DNA from 4 places in the Salipiger sp. PrR003 genome. Region 1 is predicted to be linked to each of the others. Evidence: riboswitches for the same ligand, from Rfam matches in the RefSeq annotation. Region 1 holds a riboswitch; each other region holds the start of a gene.
The links. A riboswitch is a leader RNA that binds a small molecule or an ion and turns the genes downstream of it on or off. The one in region 1 is predicted to bind cobalamin.
Positions count from the first base shown of each region.

Region 1 (4,552 bases):
TAGAGCCCGTGCTCCATCACGTCGGCCTTCAGCGCGTCCCAATCCGAACGCGTGGGCAGGGTGATGCCGTCGAAGAGCTTGCTGACGGTTTCGCTCTCGGGCAGCCAGTCGCGGGTGACGTATTTCTCGAAAAAGCTGCCGTCGGCATATTTCGACTTCTCGAAGCCCTTGAAGGTCATGCCTTTTTCCCGCGCCATGGCACAGGAGGCGCGCAGCGCGTGATAGGCCACGGCGGCGAAATAGACCGAGGTGAACTCGACGCCCTCGTCGGAGCCGTAATGGACGTGCTCGCGGGCCAGGTAGCCATGCAGGTTCATCTGGCCGAGACCGATCGCGCGGCTTTCGTCGTTGCCGCGGCGGATCGAAGGCACGCTGTCGATCGCCGACATTTCCGACACGGCGGTGAGCGCGCGGATCGCGGTCTCGATCGAGGCGCCGAAGTCCGGGCCGTCCATGGTCTTGGCGATGTTCAACGAGCCGAGGTTGCACGAGATGTCGGTGCCCAGCTTCGAGTAGCTCAGGTCGTCGTTGAACTCCGACGCCTCGGCCACCTGCAGGATCTCCGAGCAGAGGTTCGACATGGTGATGCGCCCGTCGACCGGGTTGGCTTCGTTCACCGTGTCCTCGAACATGATGTAGGGATAGCCGCTCTCGAACTGGATCTCGGCCAGCGTCTGGAAGAAGGCGCGGGCGTTGATCTTGGTCTTGCGGATGCGCTTGTCCTCGACCATCTCCTCGTATTTCTCGGTGACCGAGATTTCGGAGAAGGGCACGCCGTAGACCTTCTGCACGTCATGCGGCGAGAAGAGATACATCGGCTCGTTACGCTTGGCGAGCTCGAAGGTCACGTCGGGGATCACCACGCCAAGGCTGAGGGTCTTGATACGGATCTTCTCGTCGGCGTTCTCGCGCTTGGTGTCGAGGAACTTGAGGATGTCGGGGTGGTGCGCGTTTAGATAGACCGCGCCCGCGCCCTGACGCGCACCCAGCTGGTTGGCATAGGAGAAGCTGTCTTCGAGCAGCTTCATCACCGGGATGACGCCAGAGGACTGGTTCTCGATGCCCTTGATCGGCGCGCCGGCCTCGCGGATGTTGGTCAGCATCAGGGCGACGCCGCCGCCGCGCTTGGACAGCTGCAGCGACGAGTTGATCGCCCGGCCGATGCTTTCCATGTTGTCTTCGATGCGCAGCAGGAAGCAGGAGATCAGCTCGCCCCGACTCTTCTTGCCGGCGTTGAGGAAGGTCGGCGTGGCGGGCTGGAAGCGGCCCGAGAGGATCTCTTCCATGAACGACATCGCCAGCGCCTCGTCGCCGCGTGCCAACGCCAGGGCCACCATGACGACGCGGTCCTCGTAGCGCTCGAGGAAGCGTTTCCCGTCACGCGTCTTCAGCGTGTAGGAGGTGTAATACTTGAACGCGCCGAGAAAGGTCGGGAAGCGGAACTTCTTGGCAAAGGCCGCGTCCCAGATCTTCTGCAGGAAGGCGGGCGGGTATTGCTCGAGCACCTCCGCCTCGTAATAGCCTTCCTCGACGAGGTAGCCGAGCTTTTCCGTCAGCGAGTGGAAGAACACGGTGTTCTGGTTCACGTGCTGAAGGAAATACTGCCGCGCCGCCATCCGGTCGGCCTCGAAGCGGATATTGCCGTCCGCATCGTAGAGGTTCAGCATGGCGTTGAGCGCGTGGTAGTCCAGCGTCTCGTTCAGGCGGTCAAGCATGGGGTCCCCCAGAAAGCGTCGAGCCCGTCGTTGACGCGGGCGAAATCCTTGGTCGTTCCCGCCAGCTCAAACGAGTAGAGCAGGGGGACATTGCATTTTTGCGCGATGACGCGGCCGGCGAGCGCGAAGGTCTCGCCGAAGTTGCGATTGCCGCTGGCGATCACGCCGCGCAGCAGCGCGCGGCGGGACGGGTCGTTGAGAAAGCGGATCACCTGCTTCGGCACCGCGCCGCGACCTTCGCCGTCGGCATAGGTCGGGCAGATCAGCACAAAGGGATCGCGCGGATCGGGCGTCAGTTCCTTGGGCGACACCGGGATGCGCAGCGCCGCCCGGCCGAGGCTGGCGACGAAGCGCGCGGTGTTGCCGCTGGCAGAGGAGAAGAAGACGAGCCCCGACATGGTCGATCCCTTGTTGCCGATCCCGCCGCGATCAGCTCGCGAGGCGGGCGATCAGGTCCGGACGGAAGCCCGACCAGTGGTCTTCGCCAAAGGTCACGACGGGGGCCTGGCGGTAGCCGAGCTCGGTGACCAGCGACATGGCCGCGTCGTCCTCGGTGAGGTCGATCACGTTGTAGTCCAGCCCCTTGGCATCGAGCGCGCGGGTGGTGGCAGTGCACTGCACGCAGGCGGGTTTCGAATAGACGGTGATCATGCTCTTGCGTCCTCAGCTGCGAAGGCGGGGACGCGTCACCGCGCAGGCCTTGTGCCTGACGCGGTCCTCGCACGCCCCGAACCCTCCGTTCGTGGTCATTCTGTCAGGCCTTCGGCAGGTCTCCTGGCTTGGCGGGTCGTGGGTCCGGCCGCGCCTTCCCGGGATGTCCCAGTGGCTCATTGGGCCTTCACTCGCCGCTTACAGTTGCGGGGGCAGCACCGGTGTTACACCGGTTTCCCTCTTAGCGCCGCGCCGGGCCGTCGCCCGACTCGATGAACCGAAAAGCAACTATATCTAGAACAGGATGCAGGTCATGCGTCAATATCCTGTTGTGCGAGCCCGACTTCAAAAAAATTCTGCAGCCTCTGTGTGCAGCAAGTCGGCCACGGTGGACACCCTTGGAGCGGGCGTTTGCAAGGGGTTGCGCGGGCCATGCATTCTCGACAACTCGGCCCTGCAGGAATGTGCGTTGCCCGGGCCAGGGAGGGCCCCTAAATGTGCCCCTGTCGACGCGGCAACGCGTTCAAGGATTTTTTCGGGGTGTTTCTCCTCCTCCCTCAGCCCCGGAAATCGGCGGCGGCCCTTCTCCTCCTCCCTTGGGGCCGCCGCATCCTCCCTTCCTCCACAAGCTTCCTGATAGGCGCGCGCCGCCAAGCGATCTGGCTTTCGCCCGCCCGCGCGCATATGCAGACATCACGCACCGTCAGTTCAGCCCTGCAGGAGGTCCGCATGTCCCATATCGTTCTCGTCGCCACCGGTGGCACAATTGCCTCCTATGCCAAGACCGAGGGCGGGGCCGTCACCGCCGGGCTGAGCGGCGACAGGCTGCTCGAAAGCCTGCACGCACCACTGCCTGGGATCACCGTCGAGGTCGACAACATCGAGGCCGCGGGCAGCAACGCGCTGACGCTCGAGACGATTTACAAGCTCTGCCGCCACATCGACGCGCGACTGGCCGAGCCCGGGGTCGATGGCGTCGTCGTCACCCATGGTACCGATACCATGGAGGAGAGCGCCTTTCTCGCGCGGCTGCTGGTCAGGTCCGATAAGCCAGTGGTCTTCACCGGCGCACAGCGCCACGCGGGCCAACCCGATACCGACGGGCCACGCAACATGCACGACGCGCTGCTCTGCGCGGCGGCGCCCGATCTGACCGGCGTGGGCGCGGTCATCGTCTTCGAGGGCGAGATCCATGGCGCGCGCTACGTCAGCAAGGTGCACAGCTCGCGCGTGGACACCTTCCGCTCGAACGGCCATGGCAAGCTGGGCGAGATCGACGAGGGCGAGGTGCATCTCTACACGCGCCCGGCGCGCCCGCGCGAGGTGATCGACGCGCCGTCGCTGGACCCGAACGTCGAGCTTATCGCGCTCGGGCTCGGCAGCACGCCGCGCTACCTCGAATGGTGTGCCTCGAACGGCGTCTCGGGCGTGGTGATCGAGGCCTTCGGGCGCGGCAATGCCCCCAAGGGCTTTGCCGAGGTCTGCCGCAAGCTCGTCGCGGCGGGCATCCCGGTGATCCTTGCCACCCGCTGTCCCGAGGGGCGGACCCGGGCCATCTACGGCGCCGACAGCGGCGGCGTGACGATGGTCGAGGCAGGGGCGATCCTGTCCGGTGATCTCAGCGCCGCCAAGGCTCGCCTGCTGCTCGCCGCGCTGCTGCCGCTGCTGCCCGAGCGGGCAGGGCGGATGGAGGCTATCGCCGAGGCACTCGCGAAGGTCTGAGCCTCGGCCTCACGGGACGGCGGCTCCGCCGCGACGTCCGTGCCCGCCGAAACTGGCGCTGCGGTTTTTCGGAGCAGGGAGACTGCTGCCCCGGCCCTGGGGGACCGGGATGAATTTGTGAGATTTCAGAATCCTCTTTCGGAGCGCGACGGACCGCCGCAGGCGCAAGGTCAGCGGCTACGAATCACCTGACCCAGCCGCGCCCTCTGGTTAGACTGCCGATGCAGGAGGGACCTCGGCGGCGGCACCGGCTGGACCAACGGCCCGCGTTTTCGCCCGCTGCCCTGCCTTGTCCCGCGCAAGGATGCTCATCCTATGGGAGAACTGACATGGACGGAAACGACGTCGATACCGGGGGAAAATGCCCGGTGATGCACGGCGGTCTGACCGAGAGCGGAACCTCGGTCACCAGCTGGTGGCCCAAGAGCCTGAACCTCGACATTCTGAGCCAGCACGATTTCAAG
Region 1 is NZ_JAAGOV010000024.1:16,159-20,710, reverse strand. It holds gene nrdE (class 1b ribonucleoside-diphosphate reductase subunit alpha) at 1-1,715, opposite strand, end outside; gene nrdI (class Ib ribonucleoside-diphosphate reductase assembly flavoprotein NrdI) at 1,700-2,113, opposite strand; gene nrdH (glutaredoxin-like protein NrdH) at 2,145-2,366, opposite strand; cobalamin riboswitch at 2,462-2,663, opposite strand; gene G0D83_RS02200 (asparaginase) at 3,096-4,088, shown strand; gene katG (catalase/peroxidase HPI) at 4,418-4,552, shown strand, end outside.

Region 2 (4,552 bases), on a different contig from region 1:
GGGCGCGGGTCATTCGGTCTCCGTTTCGAGGGCTTTGCGAAACTCCGAGAGCTCCTCGATGGCCTGCAGCACGAAGGGTGTGCCGCAGATCCAGTCGGTTCCGGTGTTGGCGGTGGCAGCTTGGGCGGCGCGCAGTTGGCGGACGACGGGGTGCATCAGGATCTCCTCCGAGCGCGAGGCGCCGGGGTAGGGGCGGGCGGTGATCAGCGCCTCGGGCTGGGCCATGGCCAGCGCCTCGAGAGGCAGCTGACCGCCGCCCCGCGCCCCGGCGATATTGTCGAACCCGGCGGCGAGCAGGATCTCTCCCGCAAGCGTCTGGTCGCCGGTGGTGTAGCCATTGGCGTAGTAGAGCGCGGCAGAGGGGCGGCGGTCCACCTTTTCGCGGAGGGCGGCGAGGCGGGTCTCGAATTCGGCGATCAGCGCCTCGGCGCGCGCCTGCCGGCCCATCGCCTCGCCCAGCGTGCGCAGCCGCGCCGGCACGTCGGCGAGCGAGGTGGCGGGGGCAATCCGCTGCACCCGAGTTCCGAGCCGTTCGAGCATCTGCGCCGCCGCCTGCGCCGTATAGCTGCCGACGATCACGAGGTCCGGTTGCATCAGCCAGACTTCCTCGGCCTGCCCGTGGTTGACCGGGTAGGCCATCGCCGCATCGGCCATGGCCGAACTCATCGGGTCCCGGGCCAGCTTCGAGACCGAGAGCAACTGACCCGGGGCCGCGAGCAGCATCGCCAACTGGTCGGTGCAGAGGTTCATCGACACGACGCGCGCCGGAGCGTCCTGCGCGGTGGCCGGGGACAGGCCCATAGCCGCGAGCAGGGACAGTGGGATCAGCGCGCGCCGCAGCATCAGAAGCTCGCCCTTACGCCGAAATAGGCGGCGCGGTCCGAGGTGCCGTAGCCCTTCACCACCTGGTAGTCCTCGTCGAAGAGGTTCTCGACCCGCAGGTAGAGCTCGGCCTGATCGGTGAGGGCATAGCGCAGGTTCATGTTGGCGACGGTGTAATCGTCCAGCGGCTCGTCGGTATCCTCGAGGCCCGAGACATGCTGCACCGTCAGGCCGGCACGGAAGGCATCGGTCACATCGGCGTCGAGCGACAGCGACAGGTCGTGCAGCGGCACACGGGACAGACGGTCGCCGGTCTGCGCGTCCTTGCTGTCGGTCCAGGTGTAGGCGGCGGCAAGCGACAGCGCCTCGGACAGGTTCACCCCGCCGGTCAGTTCCACGCCCTGCGTCCAGCTGGTGCCGTCGATCTGCACGTAATTTGGGTAGTTGTAGTCAATGAGGTCGGTGATCTCGGTGCGGAAGAGGGTCGCGCCGAGGTAGCCCGCGCCGAAGCGCTGTTCGACGCCGAGCTCGTAGCTCACCGAGGTCTCGGGCTCGAGAACCGGGTTACCCGAGCCGGTTGAGTAGAGCTCGTAGGGAGAGGGCGCGCGGAAGCCCGTGCCGACGCTGGCACGCAGCGTGAGGTCGGGGTTCGGAAGGTAGGCCAGCGAGATTCGGCCCGTGGTCTTGCCGCCGAATTCGGAGTGGTCGTCGTGGCGCAGGGCGGTGACCAGTTCCAGCTTGTCGCTCAGGTGCCAGTCGGCCTGTGCCCAGATTCCGATGGTCGCGTAGTCGCCTTCGCTGTCACCCCATGCGCTGAGTACCTCGAACTCCTCGCGCATGTAATCGGCGCCGAAGGTGAGGGTTGCGGCGCCGAGTCCGGTCTGGCCCTCGTAGCCGAGACCGCGGCGCTGGCCGAGATAGTCAGTATCCGACCCCTCGTAGGTGTCGGTGCGGTCGGTCTCGAAGACCTGCGCCGAGAATTCGTGGCGGACGCCGCCGGTTTCCACGCGCGCGAAAGCCCGCGCGCCGTATTGCTCGCCCTCAACCTTCTCGTCGTGCGTGACGCCGTCCGTCGGGCCGAACTCGTCGTAATCGTGGCTGCTTTTTTCCCAGAAGGCCGCGCCGCCCAGGGTCACCGTGTCGGTCAGCGCGTAGTCGCCCGAGAAGCTAAGACGGGTGGCCTCGTGACCGTCGGCCTCGTCGTTGCCGTCGTCTTCGTCGGCGGCGGAATAGCCGTCGGTCTTGATGTAACTCAGCGACGAGGCGAAACTGCCGCGCGTGCCAAGGTAGCTGAGGTTGTAGCCCAGCTTGCGGGTGTCATAGCTGCCGTATTCGGCTTCGACGCTCTGGCTTAGCCCTTCCTCGGTGGCGCGGTTGGTGGTGATGTTCACCACGCCGCCGATCGCCTCGGAGCCGTAGAGCGCCGATTGCGAGCCCTTCAGCACCTCGATGCGACTGATGCCGCCGGTGGTCAGCGTGCCGAAGTCGTATTGGATCTGAGGCGCCGAGGTGTCGGTGACGTCGATACCATCGATGTAGACGCCAACATATCGGCTCGAGAGGCCGCGAATGCGCATGTAGGTGAGCCCGCCGATACCGCCGTTACGCGATACGCTGACGCCGGGCAGCCGCGCGAGGTGGTCGGCGAGCAGCGTCTCGCCGCTTTGCTCGAGGTCTTCCTTGGTGACCACCTCCACCGTCACCCCGCTGCGCGCAAGCTCGGTGCTTTCGCCGCGGTTGGCGCTGAGGGTCAGCGTGCCGAGGTCGGTGGCCTCCTGCGCGAAGGCGGTGCCCGTGAGGCCGAGCGTGGTGAGGGCGGTGGCTGTGAAGAGCGCTGCGCGCTGCGTTGGCTTCATGGTCCCTTTTCCGTTCTTTTCTTGTCGCCGGAAGGGAGTCCCCTGCCGCAGACGGTTAGCGTGATGCCACCTCTACGGAAGGTCCGTCGCCCGCGGCGCTCCCCGCGCCGGGACTGGGTGATCGGCTTCGGCAGGTCTCCTGACTCGCGGGTCATCGCTTGGCCGGGTCTTCCCGCCCCGAAAGGCAGTGACTTAGGTCCGGCGTCGCTCTCCGCCTACAGTTGCGGGGGCAGTCACGGAGTTGGGCAGGCCGCCCGCACCGCATTCCCTATTCACCGGGCAGCAAGCCGCCCGGAACCGAAGCAGGGACGGCATAGCGACTCGCCGCGCGTCGCGCAATGATCAGAAACGGTCGGACACCTTGAGGCGCGCGGGCTCAGCTCCGCAGCCCGTCCAGGACCGGCTGGCGCAGCACCACGGCGGCGGGCAGCAGGGACAGCAGCAGGGCGAGCGAGACGAAGCCGGCCAGCAGGTGCAGCTCGGTCCAGCCCGGCAGGGCCGAGATCGCGATGTCGGTGCGGGCGCTCAGCACGCGCGACAGCAGCCCCGCCGCGCCCCAGCCAACCGCCAGTCCGAGCAGCGCCCCCGCGAGCAGCAGCACCGCGCAGAAGGCCCAGACCGTGGCGAAGACGAAGCGCCGGGGCGCGCCGAGCGCGCGCAGCAGCGCGATCTGGCGGCGGAAGAGGCGGGTGAGGATGAAGAGCCCGGTGAGCACGCTCGCCGCCACCAGCCCCTGGGTGACCAGCGCCATCACCGACATCGCCTGGCGCACGTCGCCGATCACTCGGTAGAGCCGCGAAAGCACCGCGCCGGGGAAGAAGGCCATGGTTTCGCCGTCCCGGGTGAACTCGGAACGCAGCGCGTAATTGGCCCAGAGCTCCTGCGCTCGCACCACCACGGCGGGGGTGCCGGGAAAATACTCGGGATCGAAGGGCGGGCCGATCCGGGCCTCATTGTCCGGCGCGTGGCCGTTGGCGAGCCCGTGGATTTCCCAGACGTATTCGACCGGGATCAGGATCGCCCGATCCCAGGGCGTGCCGGTGGGCGCCATGCGGCCGACCACGGTGATGGCTGCGCCATGGTCGTGGTCGTGGGCCTCGTCGTGGTGAGTGTCTCCATCATGGTCCTCTGCCCCTACCGCCTCGTGGCTGCCGCCATGCGCCTCGGGATCGGCAGCGTCGCCGGTGCCATGCGCGGGGGTGAAGCCTGCGCCGATCTCCAGCGGCACCAGCGCGCCGATCACCGCCTCGGCGTGATCCTCCCAGAGCCGCCCCTCAATCCGGTCCTCGGAAAGATGGCGCAGGAAGTCCGCGGTCGTGCCGACCACCGGCGCGCTGCCGTAGCTGTCTCCGAACGCCAGCGGCGCGGCGATGGAGACCTGCGGGTGACCGGCGATCTCGGCGTAGGCGGTGCCCGAAACCAGCCCCATGTCCGAGGGCTGCAGGAAGACCGAGGCGAAGAGGGCAGTCAGCTCGCTGCCCGGCGCCGCGACGATGACGTCGAACTTGTCCGCCGCCTGCGCTGTGCCGCGGCGCAGCCCGCGCTCCTGCGCCAGCAGCCCGATGCCCATGCCGGTCGAGATTCCGATGAGCAGCACGAAGAGCCCCGTGCTCCAGCGAAAGCGCCCGAGAAAGCCGCGCAGCAGCGGCCAGGGGGCATAGCCGCGCAGGACGAGGAGCCCGGTGATGAGCGCGGGCAGAAGCAGGAGCGCCAGCAGCGCGACGTCCTGAGCCAGCGCCGGGAGGGAGTCCCATATCAGGCGCATGCGGCCCCCTCGTCGGCCAGCAGTTGCCCGCCAGAGATGGTCAGCACCCGGTCCATGCGCGCCAGCAGCGCCGCGTCGTGGCTGACTGCGATCAGCGTTGTGCCCTGGG
Region 2 is NZ_JAAGOV010000025.1:21,026-25,577, reverse strand. It holds gene G0D83_RS03020 (iron ABC transporter permease) at 1-13, opposite strand, end outside; gene G0D83_RS03015 (ABC transporter substrate-binding protein) at 10-843, opposite strand; gene G0D83_RS03010 (TonB-dependent siderophore receptor) at 843-2,678, opposite strand; cobalamin riboswitch at 2,790-2,995, opposite strand; gene G0D83_RS03005 (FtsX-like permease family protein) at 3,055-4,443, opposite strand; gene G0D83_RS03000 (ABC transporter ATP-binding protein) at 4,434-4,552, opposite strand, start outside.
Region 2: linked by a shared signal. The riboswitch ahead of G0D83_RS03010 (TonB-dependent siderophore receptor) and the one ahead of nrdH (glutaredoxin-like protein NrdH) in region 1 are both predicted to bind cobalamin.

Region 3 (4,552 bases), on a different contig from region 1:
GGCGCGGCCCCTCCCTTGCGCAGTCCGACCCGCTGCCCGAGCTGGCACGCGAGCTTGGCGCGCTCGGCTGGCTGCGCGCCCACACCGGCTCGGCGCGGGGGCTGATCTTTGCCCCCGGCACCCTGCCTGCACAGGGCGCCGCGGCATTGGCCGAGGCCGGGCTCACCGGCGTGCTGACCTTCGGGACGGGCGCGGCATGAGCTTTGCGCTGATGATGCTGGGGGGGATGGTGCTCGATCTGTTGCTAGGCTGGCCGGAGCGGCTCTACGTGCGGATCGGCCATCCGGTGACATGGCTGGGCAAGGCGATCTCGGCGCTGGAGCGGCGGCTCAACCGGGGTAGCCGGAGGCGCAGGCTCTGGCTCGGGGCGCTGACCACGCTGTCGACCGTCGCCCTTGCCGCGCTGCCCGCTGTTGCCGTGCAGGCGCTGCTGCCGGACAGCGTTGCGGGCAGCCTCCTCGGCGCGGTGCTCGCCTGGCCGTTGATCGCCCTGCGCGCGATGCACGCGCATGTTGCCGCCGTCGCCACGCCGCTGGCGCGGGGCGATCTCGGGGCCGCCCGCCACGCCGTCTCGATGATCGTGGGGCGCGACCCGGCACAGCTGGACCCCGCGGGGATCGCCCGCGCCGCGACAGAGAGCCTCGCCGAGAACAGCTCGGACGGCATCGTCGCGCCGCTCTTCTGGGGGGCGGTGGTGGGTCTGCCGGGGATCGCCGCCTACAAGGCCGTGAACACGCTCGATTCGATGATCGGCCATCGCAACGACCGCTACGAGGCCTTCGGCAAGGTCGCGGCCCGGCTCGACGACGTGGCCAACTGGCTCCCGGCGCGGCTCACCGGGGTGCTCTTCGCCCTCGCCAGCGGCCGCCGCCTGCCCGCGGCGCTGCGGGTGATGGGGCGCGATGCGCGCAAGCACTGCTCGCCCAACGCGGGATGGCCCGAGAGCGCCATGGCAGCGGCGCTGGATGTCCGTCTCTCGGGGCCGCGCGTCTATGGCGAACGGATCGCCGAGGAGCCCTGGCTCAACGCCGGCGCCCCCGATCCGACGCCGCAGGGTCTCAGCCGCGCGCTGCGCCTCTATCGCCGGGCCATGGCGCTCTGTGCCCTTGCGCTCGCCGCGCTGGTCCTGTTCGAGTGAGCGCCATGGACACCCTGCCCGACCCGCCCTTCGCCCCGCCCGCCGGCCCCTCCAGGGATCACGGCGGCAACCTCGATGCCGCCATGGCGCGCTTCGGCGGAGACCGCGCGAGCTGGCTGGATCTCTCGACCGGCATCAACCCCGACCCCTACCCGGTTCCGGAGATCCCGGCCGAGGCCTGGGCCGTGCTGCCGCGCCGCACCGAGATGGCGCGTCTGATCGCCGCGGCGCGCACCGCCTATGCCTGCCCGGCGCGCATCGTGCCGGTCAATGGCGCGCAAGGGGCGATCCAGCTGGTGCCATCACTGCGCGCGCCCGGACGGGCGGCGGTGCTGGGGCCGACCTACAACGAGCATGCGGCGGCGCTGCGCGCGGGCGGTTGGCAGGTGACCGAGACAACCCGCCTCGCGGCCCTTCACGGCGCCGATATCGCCGTGGTGGTAAACCCTAACAACCCCGACGGGCGGCACAGCGATCCCGAGACGCTTTGTGCGCTGGCAGCGCGGGTCGGGCTGCTGGTGGTGGACGAGAGTTTTGCCGATCCCGAGCCCGGGCGCTCCATCGCGCCGCGCCTCGACGGAGGCCTGCCGAACGTCATCGTGCTGCGCTCCTTCGGCAAGTTCTACGGGCTGGCCGGTCTGCGGCTGGGGTTCGCGCTGGCGCAAGGCGCGCTCGGCGACCGGCTGGCCGAGCTTGCCGGGCCCTGGCCGGTCTCGGGCCCGGCGATCGAGATCGCCTCGGCGGCGCTTGCCGACCGCCAGTGGCAGGCGGAGACCACCGCGCGCCTCACCAGCGACGCCGCGCGGCTCGACGCCCTGGCGCAGGGGACCGGCTGGGCCTTGGTCGGCAGCACGCCGCTTTTCCGCACCTACGCCGCCCCGGACGCGCTGGCGGCGCAGGACCGCCTTGCCCAGAGCCATGTCTGGACCCGCATCTTCCCCTATTCCGAGCGCTGGATCCGCCTCGGCCTGCCGCCCTCGGACCGCTGGGCACAGCTCGAGGCGGCCTTCGCCACGCTTTGAGCGCTCAGAATTCGACGCCCTGCTGCGCCTTGATCCCGTCGCGGAACGGGTGCTTGACCAGCGTCATCTCGGTCACCAGGTCCGCCGCCTCGATCAGCTCGGGCTTGGCGTTGCGCCCGGTCAGGCAGACGTGGGTCATCTCCGGTTTCCGTTCGAGCAGGAAGCCGACCACCTCGTCGATATCGAGATACCCGTAGCGCAGCGCGATGTTGATCTCGTCGAGCAGCACGAAGCGCACCTCGGGATCGAGGATCTGTTCCTGCGCGATCTGCCAGCCGCGCTGCGCCGCCGCGATGTCGCGCGCGCGGTCCTGCGTCTCCCAGGTGAAGCCCTCTCCCGAGACGAAGAAGCGGCACTCATCGGCAAATTTCTCGCGGATCATCTTCGCCTCGCCGGTGACCCAGTTGCCCTTGATGAACTGCACCACGGCGCAGGGCATGCCATGGGCGATGCAGCGCAGGATCATCCCGAAGCCCGACGACGACTTGCCCTTGCCGGGGCCGGTATGAACGAGAATGAGGCCCTTTTCAGCGGTTTTCCCGGCCATCATCCGGTCCCGCGCAGCCTTGATTTTCTTCATCTTTTCCGCGTGGCGGGTGTTGGTCTCATCGTTCATGCTGCTCTCTCCGGTCTTGACAGGGGTCGGATTTCCGGGCGATCTGACCCCACGCTGGTGCCCGTGTAAACGGGTGAAAAGGGAATGTGCAGCCGCGAGTGATCGCGGTCAGGCACAGCCGCCCCCGCGACCGTGAACGGAAAAGGGCGCTCGGAAAGCCACTGGCCATCGGGCTGGGAAGGCAGAGCGCCTGCTGGGCCAAACGCCCTGAATTCCGTGAGCCGGGAGACCTGCCAGCCATGACTTTTGAGACCGGACGGGGTGTGCCGGTGTCGGGGTGTTCCCATGCCCGGGATCCATTCCGCCGTTACCCCTGTGCGCCCAATGGATGAGGCGACACGAATGATGGACTGCGCGCACACGCGTCAGGAGAGTGACACCGAACTGCTGGTCTGCGTGACCTGCCGCCGGGCGGGGGTGACCCCAGAGGACGCGCGGCGCCCCGGTCAGGCGCTCTTTGACCAGATCACCGCGCTCGATCGGCCCGAAGGGGTGCGGATCACCGCCACCGACTGCCTGCAGAACTGCGATTTCGGCTGCACCGTCGCGCTGCGCGGCGGGGCGGAGAAGTGGACCTACGTCTTCGCCAACGTCGACGAGTCCGCGCATCCCGAGATGCTGCTCGCCGGCGCCGCGCAATACCACGCGGCGCCCGACGGGGTGATCCCCTGGCGCCAGCGCCCCGAGCATTTCAAGCGCAACTGCGTCGCCCGCATCCCCCCGCTTACCCCCGCGCCCAAGCAACAGGACCGCTGAACATGGCCGATCTTACGAAACTCCCCGTCACCGTGATCACCGGCTTTCTCGGCTCGGGCAAGACCACCCTCGTCAGCCACCTGATGCGCAACCCGGGCGGGCGGCGGCTCGCGGTGGTGGTTAACGAATTCGGCGACGTCGGCGTCGATGGCGAGATCCTGCGCGGCTGCGCGATCCCGGACTGCCCCGCCGAGAACGTGGTCGAGCTGGCCAACGGCTGCATCTGCTGCACCGTGGCCGACGATTTCATCCCCACCATCGAGGCGCTGCTGGCGCTCGAGCCGCGCCCCGACCACATCCTCATCGAGACCTCGGGCCTCGCGCTGCCGAAGCCGCTGCTGCAGGCCTTCGACTGGCCGCAGATCCGCGCCCGCATCACCGTCGACGGCGTCATCGCGCTCGCCGACGCCGAGGCGGTCGCAGCGGGCCGCTTCGCCCCCAACGTGGCGGCGGTGGACGCACAGCGCGCCGCCGACGAGAGCCTCGATCACGAGACGCCGCTGTCGGAGGTCTTCGAGGACCAGATCGCCTGCGCCGACATCGTGCTGCTGACCAAGCCCGATCTTGCCGGCGCCGAGGCCGTGGCCCGTGCCCGCGAGGTCATCGCCGCCGAGGCGCCGCGCCCGATGCCGGTGGTCGAAGTGGCAGAAGGCGTGGTCGACCCGCGGATCATCCTCGGGCTCGGTGCCGCCGCCGAGGACGATCTCGACGCCCGGCCCAGCCACCATGACACCCCGCACGACCACGACCACGAGGAGTTCGAGTCGATCACCGTCGACCTTCCCGAGCTCGCCGATCCCGCGCAGCTGGTCCACGCCATCGAGGGGCTCGCCCGCAGCCACAACATCCTGCGGGTGAAGGGCTATGCGGCGGTCTCGGGCAAGCCGATGCGCCTGCTTGTGCAGGCCGTGGGCGCGCGGGTGCGGCACCAGTTCGACCGTATGTGGCAGCCGGGCGAGGCCCGCGCCGGGCGGCTGGTGGTGATCGCCGAGCATGATGACATCCGCGAAGACGAGATCC
Region 3 is NZ_JAAGOV010000026.1:138,661-143,212, forward strand. It holds gene G0D83_RS04380 (propanediol utilization protein) at 1-200, shown strand, start outside; gene cbiB (adenosylcobinamide-phosphate synthase CbiB) at 197-1,138, shown strand; gene cobD (threonine-phosphate decarboxylase CobD) at 1,144-2,160, shown strand; gene cobO (cob(I)yrinic acid a,c-diamide adenosyltransferase) at 2,165-2,776, opposite strand; cobalamin riboswitch at 2,815-3,029, shown strand; gene G0D83_RS04400 (DUF1636 domain-containing protein) at 3,119-3,532, shown strand; gene cobW (cobalamin biosynthesis protein CobW) at 3,535-4,552, shown strand, end outside.
Region 3: linked by a shared signal. The riboswitch ahead of G0D83_RS04400 (DUF1636 domain-containing protein) and the one ahead of nrdH (glutaredoxin-like protein NrdH) in region 1 are both predicted to bind cobalamin.

Region 4 (4,552 bases), on a different contig from region 1:
TTGACGATTGCCGCGCCACCTGAGGACCAAGAGACATTTTCGCTCCGAAGGCTCATTCCCGTCCCCGCGAACGCCACAGCAGGACGGCAAAGGCCGGGGCGCCGAAGAGTGCGGTGATCACCCCGATCGGCAGCACCTGTCCCGGCAACACGAGGCGCGACAGCACGTCAGCCAAGACCATGAAGGCCGCGCCCGCAATTGCCGAGCCTAGGATGAGCCGCCCGTGCGCCGGACCGACGAAGAAGCGGGTCGCATGCGGGATCACCAGCCCGACGAAGCCCACGGCCCCGACGATGCTGACAACGCAGGCGGTGAGAAGTGCGGTAAGTCCCAGAAGCTCGACGCGCACACGCGCGACATCGACCCCGAGCGAGGCGGCCGCATCCTCGCCGAAGGCGAAGGCATCGAGCGCCCGCGCCCGGTAGAGGCAGACAGACAGCCCCACGAGCAACACGGGCAGGGCCAGGCCGGCATCCGGCCAGCGCACACCGCCAAGGCTGCCAAGCAGCCAGAACATGATGCCACGGGTCTGCTCGGCGCTGGCCGAGGAGGTGACGATGAAGGATGTGGCGGCATTGAACAGCTGCGAGCCGGCGATGCCGGCAAGGATGACCCTCTCGGCACCGCGGCCCGCGCCGAAAGACAGCACCGCCACAAAGCCAAAGGCGAGGAGCGCCCCCGCCATGGCCCCGGCCGAAACCGTGACGGCCCCGGCACCGAGCGCGAGTACGATGACCAGCACCGCGCCGGTCGAGGCGCCGGCCGAAATCCCAAGCAGGTAGGGCTCGGCGAGCGGGTTGCGCAGCAGCGCCTGCAGCACCACGCCGCAGATCGCCAGAGAGGCTCCGGCGCACATGGCGACCACCGCCCGGCTCAGCCGGTAGTGCCAGACGATCCCCTCGCGGATCGGATCGACCGGAAGGTCGAGCCCGAAGAGTCGGTTGGCCAGCGTGGACAGGGCCTCGCGCGGGGTCACGCTGATCTCGCCGAAGAGAACCGCGCAGCAGGTCGCGAGGGTGAGGGCGACGCCACCGGCAAGCACGAAGGACCCCAGCCCCGTCAGAGGGCCGGAGCGGGTCCGGCGCGAAACGCTCACCGCGTAAGACCGATGTCTTTCAGGCCCGTCGAAAGGACCTCGACCCCGTCGACGGCCCGAAGCGTTGGGTTCATCGAATGCGCGGGCATCTCGATCAGATGTCCCGCACGCACCGCGCGCAGCTGGCTGGCAACCGGATCGCTTTCCAGGAACGCGCGTTTCGCGCCCACGTCGTCGCCGGGGAGGTTGCGCCGCTCCATGGTGCCCAGCACGATTACATCCGGATCGAGCTCTGAAATCGTCTCCCAGCCAACCAGCGGCCATTCCTCGTCCGAGGTGATCACGTTGCGCACCCCCACAACTTCGGAAATCCATGCCGGGGCTCCGAACCGCCCGGCCACATAGGCTTCGCCGGCGATCTCGGGCGACGAGAACCAGTAGAGCACCGAGACGTCCCTTGCCTGCAGCGCTGCCGCACCCGCCGTTGCCGCCTCGATCCGGGCGGCATTGGCAGCAACCAGGTCAGCCCCCCGCGCCGGCACGCCGAAGATCTGGGCCAGTTCGGTGATCTCCCGGTTCAGCAGATCGTCGCTCCAGGCCTGCGCGCGGGCGCCGTCGCCGCTGCCCGCAACGAAGTCGCTCTTGGCGCATTCCGCAGGCGAGACATAGGTGCTGATGCCGAAATCGTCGAACTGGGCGAAGGTGCCAACCCGGGCCTGATCCGGGGCGATGTCGTTGATCCACTGCGCCGCGACGAAATCGGGGCGGGCTTTCAGCACGGCCTCGAAACCGGGCGAGTTGTCGGCGATGCGCGGCACGGCTTGCCCCGCGTCGACCAGCGGCGCTGGTAGCGGCGCGAGCCAGATGGCGGTCCCGACGATATGCTCGGCGAGGCCGAGCGAGAGCAGGATCTCCGTCGTGCCTTGGCCGATCGAGACCACGCGCTCGGGCGGCTTGGCATAGGTCGTCACACGGTCGCAGTTGGGGATCTGCAACGGGTAGTCGGTCGATTCAGCAAATGTGGTTTCAGGAATGGGCAGCAAGGCGCAGCACAGCAGCGCAAGGCCGCGGAGGCGGCCCGAGGTTGCAAGAAACATCAATATCCTTTCCCGGACACCCCGTCCGGTCGGTTGCGCAGGTGACGCCCCCGCGGGATCGCGGGGCCGGAACGGCAGGTCTCCTGACTTGCGGCCATGGTCCCGAAACCGCCTTCCCGCGCCGTTTGGCGCAGTGGCTTCGCCCGGAGGGGCGGGTGGCTCGGAACGGACGCTTACAGTTGCGGGGGCAGTCCCGGAGTCCGCGGCCCAAGGCCGCGTCACCGGGTTCCCTTTTCATCCCGGATGGGAACCGTTCGCGGCGAACCTCGGGGCGGCGCCGTGCTTTGTCAAGTTGCCATGCTCGCATCGGCCCGGCGTATCGGGGTCGCCCTGCATCCCGGCCGGGCAGTGAAGCGAAAGCCCTCGGTCGGCGGTCTTTGCCACCAGCGCCGGATCGTGGCTGACCAGCATGATGGCGCAGCCGTCGCGCTCGGCGGTGTCCACAAGCAGGCTGATGACCTCTGCCTGGGTGATCGGATCAAGCCGCGAGGTCGGCTCATCGGCAAAGATGAAGGCCGGGCGCACCAGCAGCAGGCGCAGGATCGCCAGTCGCTGCAACTCCCCGCCCGAGACCTCGCCCGGCTTGCGACCCAGCAGCACTGGGGCAAGGCCGAGGCGCTCCATGTGGTGCTCGATCTGCCGCGGGTCCTGCCCATGCAGCCGCGCCACATCGCTCAGCGTGCGCTGAAGGCTCTGGTGCCGCGGAAAGGCCGCGACGGGATCCTGATACAGCTTCTGGTAGGCGCGCGCCCGAGATGCAGTGCGGGTGACGCGCCCGGCGGAGGGGCGGTGCAGCCCGAGCAGCACATCCCCCAGCGTCGATTTCCCACAGCCCGAGGGCCCAGTGATCCCGAAGATCTGCCCCGCGGCGATATCCAGCGACACATCACGGAAAAGCTCCCGGTCGCCGCGGGTCGCGGCGAGCCCCTCGGCCCGAACCACGCTGCTGCCCGCGGGCGCGGGCGCGCGCTTTTGCCATGTCTCGGGGTCCGCCGCGATCAGCCGGGCGGTGTAGTCGGATCTTGGCGCGGCAAGGACATCGGCGGTGGGGCCGGTCTCGACCACGCGGCCCTTGCGCAGCACGATGATCTGCCCACCGACCCGCCGCGCCAGCGCAAGATCGTGGGTGATGACGATCAGCCCGCCGCCGCTGCCGACCTCTGCCATCAGCAACTCGGCCACATCGTCGCGGCGCGCGGCATCAAGCCCCTTGGTCGGCTCATCGGCGATGACGATCCGCGCACCCCCGGCCCGCGCCGCGGCGATGGCCACACGCTGCGCCATGCCGCCGGAGAGTTCATGCGGCAGTTTTGCTCCGGCGCCCTGAAGCCCCAGCGCTGCCAGATCGTCACCGGCGCGGGTGCGGGCTTCGGCGGCGCTCAGGCCGCGCACCAGTTGATGCGCCTCGGCGACCTGCCGCGCGGCGGGCATCAGCGGGTCCAGCGACAGCCACGGCTCCTGCGGCAGCACCGCGATCTGCCGCCCCCAGAGGCCGCGGAACTCGCGCGGCCGCGCGGCGCTGATCCGTCGCCCACCGATCTCGACCTCGCCCCGCGCCGAGAGGCTCTCGGGCAGCGTGCCCATGATTGCCTGCGCAAACAGGCTCTTGCCCGAGCCGGTCTCGCCGAGGATCACCAGCGGCACCCCCGGCTCCAGCGTGATCGACAGCGGCTCGACAAGCTGCGTGCCGCCGTCGTGGATGCAGATGTCCTTTGCGCTCAGAAGGGTCATGTCTCGCGGCTCCCGGCCAGAAGGGTGAGGCCCAGCAGCAGGCCGAAGGTGGCAATCACCGGCGCAAGCAGCGCATGCGGCGCCTCCTGCCAGTAGGGCATGAGCTCGACCATCATCAGGCCAAGCTCGGGCGTGGGCGCGCGCATGCCGACGCTGACAAAGCCGAGCGCGGCGATGCCCATGATGGCCGTCGCCATGCCGAAGGCCCCCGCCGTCAGCATCATCGGGGCGATCTCCGGCCAGAGGTGCCGGCGGAAGACGTAGACCGGACCAAAGCCCAGAAGCCGCGTCGCCTGCACCGCCGGGGAAGCCAGCGTGTCGCGCACCGCGGCGCGGGTGAGGCGGAAGAACTCGACCCAGAGCACCAGCGACAGGCCTAGCCAGAAGCCGGTAGCGGTCGAGGGCATGATCGCCAGCACGATGAGCACCAGCAACAGGCCGGGCAGCGCCAGCAGCGCATCGGCGAGCGTGGTCAGCACGCGGTCGGTCCAGCCGCTCCGCGCCGCGGCGAGCGTGCCCAGCGTCAGGCCCAAGGCTCCGGCGGTGGCAACCGCCGCCAGAGCGATCAGCGGCGAGAGCCGCAACGCATCGGCCAGACGGTGATAGATCGATCGGCCCAGATGGTCATAGCCCAATGGCGCGCCCGCCTCGGGGCCGGCCAATGCCTTGAGCAGGGATTGAGCGAAGG
Region 4 is NZ_JAAGOV010000029.1:30,240-34,791, reverse strand. It holds gene G0D83_RS06135 (ABC transporter ATP-binding protein) at 1-56, opposite strand, end outside; gene G0D83_RS06130 (iron ABC transporter permease) at 53-1,063, opposite strand; gene G0D83_RS06125 (ABC transporter substrate-binding protein) at 1,093-2,133, opposite strand; cobalamin riboswitch at 2,204-2,388, opposite strand; gene G0D83_RS06120 (ABC transporter ATP-binding protein) at 2,368-3,864, opposite strand; gene G0D83_RS06115 (ABC transporter permease) at 3,861-4,552, opposite strand, start outside.
Region 4: linked by a shared signal. The riboswitch ahead of G0D83_RS06125 (ABC transporter substrate-binding protein) and the one ahead of nrdH (glutaredoxin-like protein NrdH) in region 1 are both predicted to bind cobalamin.